DNA from 2 places in the Streptomyces sp. Da 82-17 genome. Region 2 is predicted to be linked to the other one. Evidence: riboswitches for the same ligand, from Rfam matches in the RefSeq annotation. Region 2 holds a riboswitch; the other holds the start of a gene.

Region 1 (4,190 bases), on a different contig from region 2:
CCCCACCTCGCTCGTCGAGGCGGCCAGCCCGCAGTGGTTCTGGATGGAGGAGCGCTTCCCGGGCGCCGACCAGTGGAACTCGCTGCACGAGCGCCTGATCGACGCCTGGAAGAAGCAGGCCGCGCTGCTCCCGCCGGGCAGCCCGCTCTACTTCGCGCACTCCAACGGCGACGAGCTGGGCGAGGACCTGATGACGGTCGCGTACCTCCGCGAGACCGCGCAGCAGGCCGGGATCGACACCGAGGCCATCTCGATGGAGGACATCGGCTGGGACAAGCTGTCCGGCCGGTTCGTGGACGAGAAGCTCCGCTTCATCCGCAGCTGCTTCAAGCTGTACCCGTGGGAGTGGCTGGCCACCGACCCGTTCGGCCCGCAGGTCCTGGACACCCTGGACAACGGCGGCGGCACCGGCACCACCCTGTGGATCGAGCCGGCCTGGAAGATGCTGCTCTCCAACAAGGCGCTGCTCGCGATCCTCTGGGAGCTGTACCCGGGCCACCCGAACCTGCTGCCCGCCTACCTCGACGGCCCCCGCGAACTCGCCGACAAGGGCGGGTACGTGGCGAAGCCGCTGCTCGGCCGCGAGGGCGCCGGCGTCACGGTGCACGAGCCGGGCGAGCCCGCGGTCGTACGCGAAGAGCCGTGCTGCTACCAGGAGTTGGCGCCGCTGCCGGACTTCGACGGCAACCGGGTCGTGCTCGGCGCGTGGGTCGTGGAGGACGAGTCGGCGGGCCTCGGCATCCGCGAGTCGTCGGGCCTGGTCACGGACGAGTACGCGCGGTTCCTGCCGCACGTGATCCTCTAGTCGGCGTCGAGGGTGCCGTGGCCGACGGCACCCTCGACGAGTACAGCGGCCTACTTGGCCGACAGCACCGACCGCAACTGGTCCAACCCCCAGTCCAGGTCCTCCTTCGAGATCACCAGCGGCGGCGCGATCCGGATCGTCGAGCCGTGCGTGTCCTTGACCAGCACGCCCCGTTCCATCAGCTTCTCGGAGATCTCCCGGCCCGTGCCGTGCGACGGGTCGATGTCGACGCCCGCCCACAGGCCCCGCCCGCGCACCTCGCGCACCGCGCCGCCGACGAGCAGGCCCAGCTCGCGGTGCAGATGCTCGCCCAGCTCCGTGGCCCGCTCCTGGAACTCGCCGGTGCGCAGCATCGCGATCACCTCCAGGGCGACGGCGCAGGCGAGCGGGTTCCCGCCGAACGTCGAGCCGTGCTCGCCCGGCTTGTAGACACCCAGCACGTCCGCCGACGACACCACCGCCGACACCGGCACGACCCCGCCGCCGAGCGCCTTGCCGAGCACGTACATGTCGGGGACGACGCCCTCGTGCTCGCACGCGAAGGTCTTGCCCGTACGGCCGAGGCCCGACTGGATCTCGTCGGCGATGAACAGCACGTTCCGCTGCCGGGTCACCTCGCGCACGCCCGCCAGATAGCCGGGCGGCGGCACGAGGACGCCCGCCTCGCCCTGGATCGGTTCGAGGAGCACGGCGACCGTGTTGTCGGTGACGGCTGCCCGCAGTGCGTCCAGGTCGCCGTACGGCACGATCTCGAAGCCCGGCGTGTACGGGCCGAAGTCGGCGCGCGCCTCCTGGTCCGTGGAGAAGCTGATGATCGTCGTCGTACGGCCGTGGAAGTTGTCGGCGGCGACCACGATCTTCGCCATGCCGTCGAGGATGCCCTTGTTCCGGTAGCCCCACTTCCGGGCGGTCTTCACCGCCGTCTCGACGGCCTCCGCGCCCGTGTTCATGGGCAGCACCATCTCCATGCCGCACAGCTCGGCGAGCTGCCCGCAGAAGTCCGCGAACCGGTCGTGGTGGAAGGCCCGCGAGGTCAGCGTGACCCGCTCCAGCTGGGTGCGGGCGGCGTCGAGGAGGCGCCGGTTGCCGTGCCCGAAGTTCAGCGCCGAGTACCCGGCGAGCATGTCGAGGTAGCGCCGGCCCTCGACGTCCGTCATCCAGGCGCCCTCGGCCGTGGCGACGACCACGGGCAGCGGGTGGTAGTTGTGCGCGCTGTGGGCGTCCGCCGAGGCGATGGCCTGTTCCGTACGGGACACGGGATCTCCGTTCGTCGTGGAGCTGGGTCCGACAGGGGAGCGGATGACGCCCCTGTGCCTATGGTCGCTCGCATCACGGACGGGGAAACCTCGCCGCGACGCTCGCCGGTAAGGTGAGCAGCGGGCCGTGACTGGCGTGCTGAGATGGGATCAACCATCGGGGAGCGGTCCGTGAACTGTGTGCCGTGCGCCTGGGCCGTACCGAGAACGTCGTACGAGACCGTACGAAGCGTCGTACCGAGAAACGACCGTCACCGCGTCCGGAGGTCCTCACCATGTCCGCCACCCCGCCCCGCTCCACGGAGTCGACCGCGTTCCGCAGCGCCCTCGACGTGATCCGCGGCGTCGAGCCCCGCGTCGCCGACGCCATCGGCCAGGAGCTGACCGACCAGCGCGAGATGCTCAAGCTGATCGCCTCCGAGAACTACGCCTCCCCGGCGACGCTGCTCGCGATGGGCAACTGGTTCAGCGACAAGTACGCGGAGGGCACCGTCGGCCGCCGCTTCTACGCCGGCTGCCGCAACGTCGACACCGTCGAGGCCCTCGCCGCCGAGCACGCCCGCGAGCTGTTCGGCGCCGCGCACGCGTACGCGCAGCCGCACTCCGGCATCGACGCCAACCTGGTCGCGTTCTGGGCGATCCTCGCCGACCGCGTCGAGGCCCCGGCCCTGGAGCGCGCCGGCGTCCGCAACGTCAACGACCTCACCGACGCCGACTGGGCCGAGCTGCGCCAGGCCTTCGGCAACCAGCGGATGCTCGGCATGTCCCTGGACGCGGGCGGCCACCTCACGCACGGCTTCCGCCCGAACATCTCGGGCAAGATGTTCGACCAGCGCTCCTACGGCACCGACCCGGCCACCGGCCTCATCGACTACGAGGCGCTGCGCGCGCAGGCCCGCGAGTTCAAGCCGCTGGTGATCGTCGCCGGGTACTCGGCGTACCCGCGCCTGGTGAACTTCCGGATCATGCGGGAGATCGCCGACGAGGTCGGGGCGACGCTCATGGTCGACATGGCGCACTTCGCGGGCCTCGTCGCCGGCAAGGTCCTGACCGGCGACTTCGACCCGGTCCCGCACGCCCAGATCGTCACCACGACCACCCACAAGTCGCTGCGCGGCCCGCGCGGCGGCATGGTCCTGTGCGACGACAGCCTCAAGGACCAGGTCGACCGCGGCTGCCCGATGGTCCTCGGCGGTCCGCTGCCGCACGTCATGGCCGCCAAGGCCGTCGCCCTCGCCGAGGCCCGCCGCCCCGACTTCCGGGACTACGCGCAGCGCGTCGTCGACAACGCCCGCGCCCTCGCCGAGGGCCTGATGCGCCGCGGCGCCACCCTCGTCACGGGCGGCACGGACAACCACCTGAACCTGATCGACGTGGCGTCCTCGTACGGCCTGACCGGTCGCCAGGCCGAGGCCGCGCTGCTCGACTCCGGCGTGGTCACCAACCGCAACGCGATCCCCGCCGACCCGAACGGCGCCTGGTACACGTCCGGCATCCGCATCGGCACGCCGGCGCTGACGACGCGGGGCCTCGGTACCGCGGAGATGGACGAGATCGCGGGGTTGATCGACACGGTCCTCACGGCGGCGGAGCCGGGCACGACGGCGAAGGGCGCACCGTCGAAGGCGCAGCACGTCCTGGAGGAGAAGATCTCCGACGAGGTGGCCCGCCGCGCGACCGACCTGGTGTCGGGCTTCCCGCTGTACCCCGGTGTGGACCTGAGCTGAGTTTCCCCTGACCCGCCTCAAACGCCGGAGGGGCTGAAAAACCAGCCCCTCCGGCGTTTGAGGAGCGGGGGTCCGGGGGCGGAGCCCCCGAAGCTCCGCAGGATTTCGGGAAGGGGCGGGGTGGGGCAAACAACACGTACCCCGGGCCGAACACGCCCCCGCACCTGAGACAATGGGCCCCATGGCCAACCGACCTCGCGTGCTCTCCGGTATCCAGCCCACCGCCGGCTCGTTCCACCTCGGCAACTACCTCGGCGCCGTCCGCCAGTGGGTGTCGCTGCAGGAGACCCACGACGCGTACTACATGGTCGTCGACCTGCACGCGATCACCGTCCCGCAGGACCCGGCCGAGCTGCGCGCCAACACCCGGCTGGCCGCCGCCCAGCTGCTCGCCGCGGGGCT
Region 2 (4,190 bases):
AGCCACGCCGCGACCACGCCGTCGATGGCGCCGCCGACGGCCAGGGCGACCGGGCGCGGTGCGAACTCCCGGAACACGCCCGCCCGTTGGCCCGCGACCAGCAGCTCGACGAGCCCGTCGAGCCGCCCCGTGGCCTCGTGCCCGCCGGGTGTCTTCAGGCGCGTGCCGCCCGCGTCGTCGAGCAGCGTCTCCGTGATGACCCGGACGTGGCTGCGGTTGGCCTGCTGGTAGCCGACCATCGCCCGGACGTACGCGACGAGCGCCGCCCGCGGATCGGGCGCCGCGTCCACCCGCTCGTGCACGTACGCCGCGAACCGGCTCACGACGTGCTCGAACGCGGCCCGCGTCAGCTTGTCCTTCGTCCCGAAGTGGTAGAGGACGGCGGCCTTGGACAGGCCGGCGCGCTCGGCGATGGCGGCGAGCGAGGCCGCCGGGTAGCCGCGGCTCGCGATCAGCTCGATCGTGCACGCCACGAGCTGTTCGCGGCGGGCCCGCTCGGTGAAGGTCGGCTCCCCGGACCCCGGTCCGGCTCCGGTCGCCCGGCGCGGGCTCATCGTGACTCATCTCCCCTGCGTACGGGCGGTTCCGGGCCGGGCGCGGGCGGTGTGCCGCGGCCGGACCCGACCGTACACCGGGGAGGACGGCGGAAGGTCAGGCGGTCGCCGTCACGCCGAGCTGGGCCTCGGCCGCGTCCAGGGTCTGCTCCAGGAGCACGGCGATCGTCATCGGGCCGACGCCGCCCGGCACCGGCGTGATGAGGCTCGCCCGCTCGGCGGCCGCGGCGAACTCGACGTCGCCCACGTTGCCCGCGTTGTACCCGGCGTCGATCACCACGGCGCCCGGCTTGATGTCCGCACCCCGGATGAACTCGGGCCGCCCCACGGCCGCGACGAGGATGTCCGCCTCCCGGACCAGGGAGGACAGCTCCCGCGTGCGCGAGTGGCAGTACGTGACCGTCGCGTCCCGCGCGAGCAGCATCATGCCGACCGGCTTGCCGAGGATCGCGCTGCGGCCGACGACCACGGCGCGCTTCCCGGTCGGGTCGACGTCGTACGCGTCGAGGAGGCGCATGATGCCGCCCGGCGTGCAGGACGCGAAGCCGGGCAGCGCGAAGCCCATCGCCGCGAACGACCGCATCGTCACGCCGTCGACGTCCTTCTCCGGCGCGATCGCCTCGAACGCGGCCCGCTCGTCGATGTGCTCGCCGCACGGGTGCTGCAGCAGGATGCCGTGCACCTCGGGGTCGGCGGACAGTTCGGTGAGCGCGGCGACCAGCTGCTCGGTGGTCGTGTCGGCGGGCAGCGGCACGTGCCGCGAGCGGATCCCGGCCTTCTCGCAGCGGTTCCGCTTCATCTTCACGTACGTCACCGACGCCGGGTCCTCGCCGACGAGCACGGTCGCGAGGCAGGGGGTGGCGCCGGTGCGCTCGGTGAGGGCGGCGGCGCGGGCGGCGGTGCGCTCCACGATGCGGCGGGCGACGGCGGTGCCGTCCATGAGCCGGGCGCCCTGGGCCTGGGCGGTCTGCGGGGCCTGCGGCGTCTGCTGGGTCTCGGTGGGCTGTGCGGTCATGGGGTGCTCCCGGGCGTCGTCGGCATCAACTGCGGATTTCGCCCAGGCGCGCGGCGGCGTACGGCCCCTTGCGGGGGTACGGCGACGGAGACCGTCGGGCCGCTCCCCGGTGGTGATCCACCTCAGCGCCAGTCACGGCCCGCCCCCAGGGTAGACGAGACCGCCCGGCGGCGGACCAGGGTCCCTCCCGCTACAGGCCGAAGAGCTCGGGGCGGGCGGCGAGCGCCCGGAAGTACTCCTGCGGGGCGGGCACCAGCCTGCGGGCCTTCAGGTCCATGAGCCCGCCGACCCCGGACACCTCCGCCGACACCGTGCCGTCGGCCTTGCGGATGGTCTGGGTGATCCGGAACGACTTGCCCTCGCCCCAGTGGAAGACGCAGTCCACGGTGACCTCGTCCCCGGCGTGCAACTCGCGCAGGTACCGGATGGTGGTCTCCAGGACGACGGGGCCGACGCCCTTCTCGACCAGGTCGTTCTGCCGGATGCCGGCGGCCTGCAGCAGGGACCAGCGGGCGTGCTCGGCGTACTGCAGATACACGGCCTGGTTGAGGTGCCCCTGCACGTCGGTCTCATATCCACGAACGGTCACGGGCACGGAGAACACTTCGGTCACGGTGTGCGGTTCCTTTCGGACGGGGGCGGTGCGCCCTGTGCGTCAACTCGGCCGGGGGGCGGGCCATTCCACCGGTCGCTTCTTCCCCACCCCGCCCCTTCCCGAAAGTCCTCAGCGGACGGCTCCCTGGGGGCTCCGCCCCCAGACCCCCGCTCCTCAGACGCCGGAGGGGCTGGATTTGGCGGACGTGCCCCCATAGGGGCGCGGGGCTGTGACATCAGCGGCTCCGCCGCGGGGCGCGAGCAACCACGATGGCGCGGCAGTCGAAAACGGCCGGGGTTCGGGGCGAAGCCCCGACCGAGGGGCGCGGGGAACTGCGCGACCAGCCACGATGGCGCGGCAGTCGAAAAGCGACGGGTTCGGGGCGAAGCCCCGGAGGCAACCCTTACCCCCGCCGCGGGGAGGCCAGGAGGTACCGCCCACCTCCGCGTTCCCCGTGCTCGCTCACCTGCCAGCCCGCCCGCTCCAACGCCTCCGCGCACGCGGCGAGTTGAGCCCGGACGTCCCCCTCGTCCGGCCCCGGGGCCACCCGCACCGCGACCGCCTCCGGCTGCTGAGTCGGCGTGACCCTGTAGCCCGGCGCGGGCGGGCGGGCCGAGGACGACGGGGGCAGGCCCGCCGACTCCAGGGCGAGGGCCGCGGCCTGGACCAGGTGGCCGCGTTCCCAGGCGCAGGGGCGGTCCGTCGCCCCGTCCGCGTTCGTCATCCGGCGCAACTCCAGCAGGCCCTGCCACGCGCTGTGCACTTCGCGCCGCCGCCCCGGCCCCGCCTCCGGCGCCTCCGGCTCGGTCCCGGTGCGGGCCGCGAACACCGAGCCGCCCGGATCGGCGGCCGGGGCCGGGGCGGGCGGGGCGGCGCTCAGCAGCTCGGCCCGCGCTCGATGCCCGGCCGGTGTCAGGAAGTGCGCACGCGGCGGGCGGGCGTGCCGGAACGCCAGGCCGAGCCGCACGAGCCCCGCCAACTGCGCCTCGGATCCCGTGATCCGGCCCGTCACGTCGTCCGCCTGGGCCACGATCCGCCGTTGCCCCGCGGTCAGCCGCCCGGTCATCGACTCACCCCTTCCACGCCGCTTCCCCCACCGCTGTCCATGGTGCCCGGCCGCACTGACAACCGCCCGTCCGCGCGGGTGTCCGAGGGCCGTGCGAAAGTGGCTGACTCACCTGTACGCGCCCGTGGTTCACGCGCCGGCGCCCGGACCCGAAAGGCCCCCCATGTCCACGCCTCCGCCCCCGGGCGGCCACCCCGACCCGTACGGCCAACCGGCCCCCCAGCAGCAGTACGGCCACCCGCAGCAGGGCCAACCCCCGTACCAACAGCAGCAGTACCAACAGCCGTATCAGCAACAGCCGTACCAGCAGCAACAGCCGTACCCGCAGCAGCAGCCCCCGCAGCCGCCTCCGCGGCGTGGCGGTGGGCTCAATCAGACGGTCGTCAAGGGCGTCGCCGTCGTCATCGGGTGCATCGTCGCCGGGGTCTGGTACTTCAGCACGAAGGGCGACACCGTCGAGGACGCCAAGAACGCGGCGAAGAACGACACTTCGGCCACCGGCGCCGACGTCGGCGAGTGCGTGCAGCGGCTCGGCACGGACGCCGAGCCCGACATCCGCGTCGTCGACTGCGCGGACCCGAAGGCGCAGTACAAGGTCTCCGACGAGGGCTTCACCGCGAACAGCCTCACCTGCAAGGCCGGCGACTCGAAGTTCACCATCGAGTACAGCCGGGGCCGGTCCGACGTCGCGCTCTGCCTGACCCCGTTGGACAAGTAGCGGCCCCGGGCCGGTCAGCGCAGCCTGCGACCGCCGAACGCCCCCGAGCCGTCGGCCCGTTGCCAGAACTCCTCCAGGCCCCGCTGGTCGAGCGCGGCCCAGTCCGGCGTACGGGCCACCAGCGCGTCGCCGAGGCGTCGGCCCAGCTCGACCAGGGTCCGGCCGGCGGGCGCCCGCTCCCCGTCGTACGCGTCGAGCGCCGCGCCCAGGTCGGCGGTGCCGGTGAGGGCGCGTTCCAGGGC

Evidence for each region. A riboswitch is a leader RNA that binds a small molecule or an ion and turns the genes downstream of it on or off. The one in region 2 is predicted to bind ZMP and ZTP.
Region 1: it holds a riboswitch for ZMP and ZTP, as region 2 does, so the genes downstream of both, ACIDOF_RS15200 (glycine hydroxymethyltransferase) here and ACIDOF_RS25490 (bifunctional 5,10-methylenetetrahydrofolate dehydrogenase/5,10-methenyltetrahydrofolate cyclohydrolase) in region 2, are expected to answer to the same signal.

What each region holds. Positions count from the first base shown of each region.
Region 1 is NZ_JBJURH010000007.1:329,444-333,633, forward strand. Features, by position in the region: gene ACIDOF_RS15190 (glutathionylspermidine synthase family protein) at 1-805, shown strand, start outside; gene rocD (ornithine--oxo-acid transaminase) at 856-2,061, opposite strand; ZMP/ZTP riboswitch at 2,179-2,265, shown strand; gene ACIDOF_RS15200 (glycine hydroxymethyltransferase) at 2,337-3,788, shown strand; gene trpS (tryptophan--tRNA ligase) at 3,961-4,190, shown strand, end outside.
Region 2 is NZ_JBJURH010000016.1:141,143-145,332, forward strand. Features, by position in the region: gene ACIDOF_RS25485 (TetR/AcrR family transcriptional regulator) at 1-554, opposite strand, end outside; gene ACIDOF_RS25490 (bifunctional 5,10-methylenetetrahydrofolate dehydrogenase/5,10-methenyltetrahydrofolate cyclohydrolase) at 652-1,494, opposite strand; ZMP/ZTP riboswitch at 1,603-1,715, opposite strand; gene ACIDOF_RS25495 (acyl-CoA thioesterase) at 1,760-2,182, opposite strand; gene ACIDOF_RS25500 (hypothetical protein) at 2,568-3,230, opposite strand; gene ACIDOF_RS25505 (hypothetical protein) at 3,394-3,948, shown strand; gene ACIDOF_RS25510 (FAD-dependent monooxygenase) at 3,963-4,190, opposite strand, start outside.